3 regions of the Priestia sp. 40 genome follow, and region 1 is predicted to be linked to each of the others. Evidence: predicted binding sites of a transcription regulator. Region 1 holds the regulator's gene; each other region holds the start of a gene.
The links. The regulator CtsR, encoded in region 1, represses protease genes until heat stress. The targets are predictions, from matches to a motif close to ATGGTCAATAAAGGTCAAACA.
Positions count from the first base shown of each region.

Region 2: the regulator CtsR is predicted to act here: its motif matches at 1,848-1,868, upstream of clpB (ATP-dependent chaperone ClpB).
Region 3: the regulator CtsR is predicted to act here: its motif matches at 2,215-2,235, upstream of ACO1DI_RS21230 (ATP-dependent Clp protease ATP-binding subunit).

Region 1 is NZ_JBMPZA010000023.1:137,687-141,084, forward strand. Features, by position in the region: gene clpC (ATP-dependent protease ATP-binding subunit ClpC) at 1-197, opposite strand, end outside; gene ACO1DI_RS24135 (protein arginine kinase) at 218-1,291, opposite strand; gene ACO1DI_RS24140 (UvrB/UvrC motif-containing protein) at 1,295-1,837, opposite strand; gene ACO1DI_RS24145 (CtsR family transcriptional regulator) at 1,879-2,340, opposite strand; rRNA gene rrf (5S ribosomal RNA) at 2,576-2,691, opposite strand; rRNA gene ACO1DI_RS24155 (23S ribosomal RNA) at 2,755-3,398, opposite strand, start outside.
Region 2 is NZ_JBMPZA010000015.1:275,826-279,223, reverse strand. Features, by position in the region: gene argF (ornithine carbamoyltransferase) at 1-717, shown strand, start outside; gene ACO1DI_RS16275 (SDR family oxidoreductase) at 820-1,464, shown strand; gene ACO1DI_RS16270 (YjzC family protein) at 1,594-1,773, shown strand; gene clpB (ATP-dependent chaperone ClpB) at 1,888-3,398, shown strand, end outside.
Region 3 is NZ_JBMPZA010000017.1:291,303-294,700, reverse strand. Features, by position in the region: gene ACO1DI_RS21235 (hypothetical protein) at 1-6, shown strand, start outside; gene ACO1DI_RS21230 (ATP-dependent Clp protease ATP-binding subunit) at 58-2,172, opposite strand; gene nhaC (Na+/H+ antiporter NhaC) at 2,592-3,398, shown strand, end outside.

The sequences.
Region 1 (3,398 bases):
GCTTCCACTTCTTTTTGAATTTTTTCAGTGCTTAGGCCTAGAGCGGAAAGAGCTTTTGCTGCAATTCCTTCACCTTCACGAACGATGCCTAATAAAATGTGCTCCGTTCCAATGTTGTTGTGACCTAGGCGTAGTGCTTCTTCCTGTGCTAAAGCTAATACTTTTTGTGCGCGCTCTGTAAATCTACCAAACATCATATAATCGTCACCCTCCACGTTTAATTTGTGTTTTTATTTATAGTGAGACGTTCTCGAATTAAGGTGGCTCTTTTAATGTCACGTTCTTGAGGCTTTAGGGGCCCTCCCGAATACTTTTGTAAAAAGCCTGGCTGCGTCATAATGATAAGTTCATTCAATATATTTTGACTCAGTCCTTTTATATACCCTAAATCGATTCCTAATCGAACATCTGATAAACATTGTGAAGCTTCTTTGGACTCAATAATACGGCTATTGGCCAATACTCCATATGAACGATACACTCGATCTTCTAACTCTACATGAGATGTTTTAAACAGCGCGTCTCGTGCAGAGTGCTCTTGTGTAATTAACTGCTGTACGACACTATTTAAATCTGCCACAATATCTTCTTCAGATTTCCCTAGGGTTATCTGATTAGAAATTTGAAAGATATTCCCTAAAGCTTCGCTACCTTCTCCATAAATTCCTCTCACCACTAAGCCGAGCTGGTTAATAGCGGGAATAATACGATGAATTTGACGGGTCATCACTAAAGCCGGCAGATGCATCATCACAGATGCACGTAGCCCAGTACCCACATTTGTGGGACAGCTGGTTAAATACCCTCTATTTTCATCAAACGCATAATCTACGTATTTCTCAATCCAATTATCTACTTCATTCGCTGTGCTTAAAGCTTCAGATAATTGAAGGCCTGGAAATAAACATTGTATGCGTAAATGATCTTCTTCATTAACCATAATACTCAAATCTTCTTTTTCTGATAAAAAACAAGCTCCGTTGTTATCTCCTTCAGCCAAGTTAGGACTGATAAGATGCTTTTCAACCAACACTTGCTTTTGAAGAGGCTGTAATTCGTTCATCTTTAGTAAATGCAAATTCCACTGATTGGTGTTCTCGCTTTTTTGAAAAACTTGCTCGAATACTCGAACCACTTCAACTGCTTGTTCTTTAGAAAAGAGAGTTGGAAAAAGATAATGAGTTAAATTTCGAGCCAGCCTGATTCGACTGCTTAGAACAATATCTGAATTCGAAGCTTCTTGACGCATCCAAGAGCTTACAGGCTGGGAAAAGAACAAATCCTGGGACATGAATTACGCTTCCTCCTCTCTCGATTCGTTCATCTTCTTTTCTAGTAATCGAATGTGATCTCGGAGTTCCGCTGCTTTCTCAAACTCCTCTTTTTCGATATACTCTTTTAAGTTCAATCTTAATGCCTGTAATTCCTTTTTTAAATGAAGATTACTTGCAATTCTTGCTGGTATTTTTCCATGATGTAGATAATTACCTCCATGCAGCCTCTTCAAGAAAGGAATAAGAGGTCGCTCAAATGTTTTGTAGCAATCTGCACATCCAAACCTGCCGATTTTAGCAAATTTTTGATATGTCATGCCACAAGTAGGACAAGAAAGAATCTCCTGACTTTGTTTCTTATAATTTTCAGTTACTGCTGGATCTAGGTTAAGTAGGCCAGCTAGTAAGTTATTGATCGAAAAACCTTGCTGATTTGAAAAAGAAAATGTATCTCCATTTTCTGAAGCGCACTGTTCACATACATGCATCTCCGTCTTTTCACCATTAATAATTTTTGTGAAGTGAAGAGTTGCAGGTCTCGTTTCACATTGCTGACAAATCATCCTGTCATCACTCCCTGTTCTAAATAAAATAGATCATGAGCTTATCGGTAGCGTAATGAATTAAGCATTGCTTTTAAAAGATTAGCCCTTAGCTCATCACGATAAGGAAGTTCAATATTAATAACTGAACGATTGATAACACTCAACATGATTTTTGCTTCTCGTTCTGTGATGACTTTTTCTTCAACTAACCTAATAATGACGTTTTCAGCACTTACTTGTGAAATTTCATTTTGAATCATCTCAATTACTTGCTGAAACAAATCCGCTGCATCATGCATTTTTACTTTGGCAATACGAATAAAGCCGCCGCCGCCTCGCTTACTTTCTACAAGATAACCTCTCTCAACTGTAAAACGGGTATTGATAACGTAATTAATTTGCGACGGAACGCATTGAAATTTATCAGCAATCTCACTGCGCCTTATTTCAACAATTTCTCTTTCACTTAATTCAAGTACTTGTTTTAAATACTGTTCGATAATGTCAGAGATATTTGGCACGCTGCCCCCTCCTTCTGACTTTGACTATATTTGACCTTAATTTAAATATAAAAGGAAACGAAAAAATTTTCAACTATGTACTATTAAAGTTTATTCTTTACTTTTATCGTTGCCACTAAAATTTATTTCAAAACCTGCAAATCGTGAATTTTATTGTTCTTACTATACTTTTTCATAAAACAAATAAATTGTAAACAAAAAAGGACTAGCTAAAATAGCTAGTCCTTTTTCAGGTGCCTGGCAACGTCCTACTCTCACAGGGACAAAGTCCCAACTACCATTGGCGCTAAAGAGCTTAACTTCCGTGTTCGGTATGGGAACGGGTGTGACCTCTTCGCTATCGCCACCAGACAAGAGATTGCTCTCTCAAAACTAGATAACAGTTTGCTGAGTAAAGCTTACGCTTTTAAAAGTTTGGTTAAGTCCTCGATCGATTAGTATCAGTCAGCTACACATGTCGCCACGCTTCCACCTCTGACCTATCAACCTGATCATCTTTCAGGGATCTTACTAGCTTGCGCTATGGGAAATCTCATCTTGAGGGGGGCTTCATGCTTAGATGCTTTCAGCACTTATCCCGTCCACACATAGCTACCCAGCGATGCCTTTGGCAAGACAACTGGTACACCAGCGGTGTGTCCATCCCGGTCCTCTCGTACTAAGGACAGCTCCTCTCAAATTTCCTACGCCCACGACGGATAGGGACCGAACTGTCTCACGACGTTCTGAACCCAGCTCGCGTACCGCTTTAATGGGCGAACAGCCCAACCCTTGGGACCGACTACAGCCCCAGGATGCGATGAGCCGACATCGAGGTGCCAAACCTCCCCGTCGATGTGGACTCTTGGGGGAGATAAGCCTGTTATCCCCGGGGTAGCTTTTATCCGTTGAGCGATGGCCCTTCCATGCGGAACCACCGGATCACTAAGCCCGACTTTCGTCCCTGCTCGACTTGTAGGTCTCGCAGTCAAGCTCCCTTGTGCCTTTACACTCTACGAATGATTTCCAACCATTCTGAGGGAACCTTTGGGCGCCTCCGTTACATTTTAGGAGGCGAC
Region 2 (3,398 bases), on a different contig from region 1:
AACGCTCTCTTTCTAAGCAGCCAGGATTTACAGATTGGACGCGGAGAAACGATTGCTGATACAGCTCGCGTACTATCTGAATTTATCGATGCTATCATGATTCGTACGTTTGAACATGCTAAGATTGAAGAGCTTGCAGACTACGCATCCATTCCCGTCATTAATGGTTTGACAGATGATTATCATCCTTGTCAGGCGCTAGCTGATTTATTAACGATTTACGAGCACAAGAAATCATTTGAAGGTCTAAAAGTAGCTTATGTTGGAGACGGAAATAATGTAGCGCATTCGTTAATGATTGCATGTGCAAAAATGGGTATAGATATTTCAATTGGCTGCCCTGATGGATATGAGCCAAAAGACTTTGTAACAGGATATGTTAATGAAGTAGCTGCTAAAACGGGTGCAAAAGTTACGATTACAAAAGATCCTGTAGAGGCTGTAAAAAATGCCGATGCTATTTATGCAGACGTATGGACAAGTATGGGACAGGAAGAAGAAGCACAGCAGCGCTTGAAAATATTTGCTCCTTATCAAGTGAACGAAGAACTAGCTGCCTATGCTAAGTCAGATTATTTATTTCTACACTGTTTGCCTGCCCATCGTGAAGAAGAAGTGACAGCAAGCATTATTGACGGACCAAATTCTGTTGTCTTTCAGCAGGCTGGAAATCGTATGCATGTACAAAAAGCCTTGCTTCAAGCCATTTTAGGCTAAGAAAGAAACCTTTCTGAGAATATCAGAAAGGTTTTTTTGTTTAAAGGGAATTAATTGAGGGAACACCAATTGTATACTAAACAGAACGAAAGGTGATTTATGATGAAAGTATTAGTTGTTGGAGCAAACGGAACAACGGGAAAACAAGTGGTAGAAAAAGTTGCAAACAGCAATCAGCACGAAGCTTATGCGATGATTCGCGACGAAAAGCAAGCAGACGCGTTAAAGAAGCTAGGTGCCAACGTTGTGCTTGCTGACTTGGAGCAAGATGTTTCAGATGCTTTAAGAGGTATGGACGCTGTCATATTTGCAGCAGGTTCTGGAGGGCATACCGGAGACGAAAAAACAATCGCTGTAGATCAAAACGGTGCTAAAAATATCATTGATGAAGCAAAAAATCAAGGTGTAAAGCGCTTTGTTATGTTAAGTTCAATGGGAACAGACGCACCTGAACAAGGACCAGAAGGCTTACAGCTTTACTTGCGTGCGAAAGCGATAGCGGATGAATACCTAAAGCAGTCTAATCTACAGTATACAATTGTAAGACCAGGAACTTTGTCGAATGATCAAGCTACTGGGAAAATTGATATCAATAATGATATTGAAGATAAATCTCAGACGATTCCCCGAGCAGATGTAGCAACTGTGCTTGTAGAATGTCTAAACGAAGAAGCTACAATAGGAAAAACGTTTGAAATGCTAGCTGGAGAAACTGAAATCGAACAAGCTATCAAATTTACTCATTGATACAAAAGGGCGGATCTAAAGGTCTGCTCTTTTTCTCTTCCTAATATGAAAACATCTCCATTATGAAACAGAAATCTTAAGGGAATAGTATAGGAGAACATTTCATTTCAGGAATGAGGAGGCAGGACAATGGGACAAAATCGTCATTTCACACCGGGTCAAAAAGCTCCTAATAACGGAGTGTATATTGAAATTGGTGAAACAGGAAGCAACGTAAATAATCCTCAAAAGGTTAAATTAAAAGCAGGAGAGCGTTTTCCAGAGACGGCCAACGATGATCGCCACTGGACGTACATGCGTAAGCCTTAAATAGTAAAAAATAAAGAAGCCATTCTAAATTGAATGGCTTTACTTGTTTTCCTATTGCTGGGTATAATGAAATAAAGGTCAATAAAGGTCAAATGTATCGAAGGAGGATGTTCAATGGATATAAATAAAATGACCCAAAAATTGCAAGAAGGCGTGATGGAAGCGCAGTCCGAAGCTATTAAACGAAATCAGCAGGAAGTGGATATTGCTCATTTGCTTTATACGCTCATTCATCAACAAGATGGTATTGCTCCTCGCATATTAGATCATTTACATATAGATCATCAATCTTTTCAGCAGCAGGTAAATCAATTGCTTGCGAAAAAACCAGCCGTTACAGGAAGTGGTGCTGAAGCAGGGAAGGTTTATATTACAAATAAACTTCAGCAGCTGTTTGTGAAAGCTCAAGAAGAAGCATCTCGTCTGCAAGATGATTATGTTTCAGTTGAACACATCTTTTTAGCGTTAGCACAGGAACCATCTTCTAATGAATATGGCAAGTTATTTTCAAGTCACGGTATAACAAAAAAAGCTCTGCAAGATGTTCTTACCAGCCTTCGAGGAAATCAGCGAATTACAAGTCAAAACCCGGAAGTCACATATGAAGCCTTAGCGAAATATGGAAGAGACTTAGTGGCAGAAGTACGAGCAGGGAACATTGATCCAGTCATTGGACGAGACGGAGAAATTCGCCGCGTTATCCGCATTTTATCGCGAAAAACAAAAAACAATCCAGTTTTGATCGGAGAACCTGGCGTGGGTAAAACAGCAATTGTTGAAGGTCTAGCACAGCGTATTGTTCGCCGAGATGTGCCTGAAGGATTAAAAGATAAAACCATCTTTTCATTAGATATGGGAGCTTTAGTAGCAGGAGCGAAATTCAGGGGAGAATTTGAAGAGCGTTTAAAAGCTGTTCTTCAAGAAGTTAAGAAAAGCAACGGCCAAATTCTTTTATTCATTGACGAGCTTCATACAATCGTTGGAGCAGGTCGTACGGATGGAGCGATGGATGCAGGGAATATTTTAAAACCAATGCTTGCTAGAGGAGAACTTCACTGTATAGGAGCTACAACTCTTGATGAGTACCGTCAGTATATTGAAAAAGATCCAGCGCTTGAAAGACGCTTTCAACAGGTGCTTGTCGATGAGCCTTCCGTAGAAGATACAATCTCTATTTTACGCGGTTTAAAAGAACGATTTGAAATTCATCACGGTGTAAACATTCATGACCGAGCGATTGTTTCAGCAGCGGTTATGTCTGATCGTTATATCTCAGATCGCTTTTTACCTGATAAAGCAATTGATTTAATTGATGAAGCATGCGCAACCATTCGAACAGAAATTGATTCGATGCCATCAGAATTAGATGAAGTAACACGACGTGTCATGCAGCTTGAAATTGAAGAAGCGGCATTAAGTAAAGAAACAGATCAAGCAAGCATCACAAGGTTAGAGGCAATTCGAAAAGAAGTCTCTGATTTAAAAGAACGTGCAGATACAATGAAGCTGCAGTGGGAAAAAGAAAAGCAGTCGATTCAAACGGTGCAAGATGTCCGGGAGCAGCTTGAGAAAGCGAAGCGAGACCTAGAAGAAGCTGAAGGGAAATATGATTTAAATAAAGCAGC
Region 3 (3,398 bases), on a different contig from region 1:
AAATAAACGTAAGTATTTCTATAAAAAAAAGCGACTCAAGTAGAGTCGCTTTTTCTATTAGTTTTGTACGGTGATTTCGCTTGCTTCATTTAACGTTACGTTCACTGTAGATACGTCTCCGTCATCTAACAGTAAATCTGTAATTCGATCTTCAAGCTGTTCTTGAATTGCTCGGCGGAGCGGTCTAGCACCGAATGCAGGGTGATAGCCAAGTTCAGCCAGTTTTTCTTTTACCTCATCCGCTACGCTCAGCGTGATGTTTTGTTCTTGTAATGTTTCTTTTAATTCAGCAAGCATAAGGTCAACGATTTTAATCAAGTTATCTTTTTCAAGGTGATTAAACTCAATGATTGTATCAAATCGATTTAAAAACTCTGGTTTGAAATAAGATGAAAGTGAATCTAAAACGGATGCCTGTTTAAGAGCGTCATTTTCTGCGTCAAACCCAACCGTAATTTTCTTTTCACCTACACCAGCGTTACTTGTCATAATGATAACTGTGTCTTTAAAGCTTACTGTGCGACCTTGACTATCTGTTAGACGTCCGTCTTCTAGAATTTGCAGAAACATATGCTGAACGTCTGGATGAGCTTTTTCAATTTCATCTAGTAAGATGATGGAATAAGGGTTGCGGCGTACTTTCTCTGTTAATTGTCCTGCCTCTTCGTGACCTACGTAGCCAGGAGGGGAACCGATTAATTTAGACACCGCGTGTTTTTCCATATATTCACTCATATCTAGACGAACCATAGCATCTTTTGAGCCGAATAGTTCTTCAGCTAATGTTTTGGTTAACTCTGTTTTACCGACACCTGTTGGACCGACAAATAAGAATGAACCAATTGGGCGATGCTTCGCTTTTAATCCAGCGCGAGAACGTCGAATCGCTTTTGCTACTTTTTCTACAGCTTCCTGCTGTCCGATTACTTTTTGAGCTAAGTGCTCTGCTAAATGTTTCATTTTTGCTGATTCATTTTCTTGAAGTTTACCAACAGGGATACCCGTTTTCTTTTCAATAATTGCTTGAATGTCAGCAATATCCACATTCATTTTTTTCTGTTCTTCGTTCAATTGTTTTTCAAGAGCAGCTTCTTCATCGCGCAGTTTTGCCGCTACTTCATATTTTTCATTCTTTAACGCCTGCTCTTTTTCTTTTGTAATTTCTTTTAAGCGAGCGGCCGCGTCGTCTTTATTTGTAATGCCTGCCTGTAAGTTCATTTTTGAACCTGCTTCATCTAGCAAGTCAATTGCTTTATCAGGCAAGAAGCGATCTTGAATGTAGCGGTGTGATAAATTTACACAAGCGCGGATCGCTTCATCTGTATAGCTAACGCCGTGATAATCTTCATATTTACTTTGAATTCCTTTTAGAATTTCAACGGCTTCTTCTACAGACGGTTCGTGAACCATAACCGGCTGGAAGCGTCGTTCAAGAGCCGCATCTTTTTCAATGGAACGATACTCTTTTAAAGTTGTAGCTCCGACTACTTGAAGTTCGCCTCGTGCAAGAGCTGGTTTTAAAATATTGCTTGCGTCCATTGAACCTTCCGCTGAACCAGCTCCTACAAGAAGGTGAATTTCATCGATAAATAAAATCACGTTTTTTCGCTGTTGAAGCTCAGAAATCAACTGCTTCATGCGCTCTTCAAATTGACCGCGAACGCCCGTATTAGCTACGAGAGATGCTACGTCTAACAGATATACATCTTTATTTAACAGCTTGGCAGGAACTTTTCCTTCTGCGATTTTTAAAGCTAACCCTTCAACAACAGCTGTTTTACCAACGCCAGGTTCTCCAATTAGTACCGGGTTGTTTTTGTTTCTTCTATTTAAAATTTCAATGACACGCTCTACTTCTTCTTCGCGGCCAATAACAGGGTCAATTAATCCCGTTTTCGCAATTTGAGTTAAGTTTCGACCGAACTGGTCTAAAAATCCGCTGCCGCCATTTCCTTGCTGCGGCTGTTCCGGTGCAGCTTGTTCTTGTGACATTTGCTTGAATAAATCATCGATGTTCATAAAGCCGCCACCTCCAAAACCTGATGGGATTTTATGTTCTTTCATTAGCGCTTGGTAACATGTATGACATAAACGATATTGAGATTTTTGATTATTTGTTTGTACGTTTAATTGAATAGACGCTTCACGTTTATTACAGTTTTGACAAATCATTTAATTAGCCTCCCTAAATGATTTTAATCGAAGATCAGTAGGTGTTTGACCTTTCTTGACCTTTCGTAATTTCATTATACTTTGACCTTTTTTGACTTTCAAGTCTTTTGCTTAAAAAAATTTTGAGGGAAGTTCCTCGCTTATGTACAAGAGGTAGTACATTAAAAAAAGATGTGTTTTATGTGTACCCGTTCTATACATGTAAAAACATAAGAGGCATTTTGTACAATGATCTGCTTGGAGAGGGAATTAATATTAATAAGAAGAAAAGTGGAAACATGAGTGCAGAGCTTACCGTTGGATAAAATAAGTTATTGACAGCAAGAAGGATAAAAATTATACTCAAGAAGGTTTGCACTTAACTGCGTAAAAGCATAAAAGCGTTTAAGTGAAAAAGAAAGATAGAAAGGGAATACCTCATGAAAAAAGAAATTTCATTTATACAATCAATAGCGGTGGTTTTGGTGCTATTAGCTATTATTTTTGTTTCATTATTTATGTTAAAGCTGCCGCCTCATATTCCGCTAATATTTGGTGTAGCATTTATTAGTGTGATTGGCTTTTTGTTGAAATATAAGTGGCCAGAAATGGAGAAAGGAATTTTGGACGGTGTTAGACTTGGCATTAAGCCTATCCTTATTTTAATGCTGATCGGGATGCTCATTGCGATTTGGATGGTAGGAGGAACGATACCGACGATTTTATCCTACGGCTTCCACTGGATTTCACCGCAGTACTTTTTAATTAGTGCTTTGGTTATTACCGTATTAGTTTCAACATTTACAGGAAGTTCATTAACAACCGTCAGTACGGTAGGGGTCGCTTTATTTGGCGTAGGAACTGCTATTGGTGTACATCCAGGTCTAGCAGCGGGAATGATTGTTTCAGGAGCTGTGTTTGGAGATAAGATGTCTCCATTGTCTGATACAACAAATTTTGCCTCTGGTATCGTTGAAGTGCCGCTTCCTAAACATATTCAGCATATTACGTGGACGACGGTTCCAAGTATTGTCATTACCGCAATCATTGCATTGGTCATTGGGATGAACGGAAATCATGAAAGCGTCAATTACGGAGAAATTCAAGGAATTCAAGAAGCATTAAAGCATACGTTTAATTTACACGTGTTAACGTTGCTTTCTCCACTCTTAGTTCTTATTTTTTCGATGAGAAGAGTCGATGTATTGCCAACGTTAGTTTTAGGGATTGTAACGGCCATTATTACA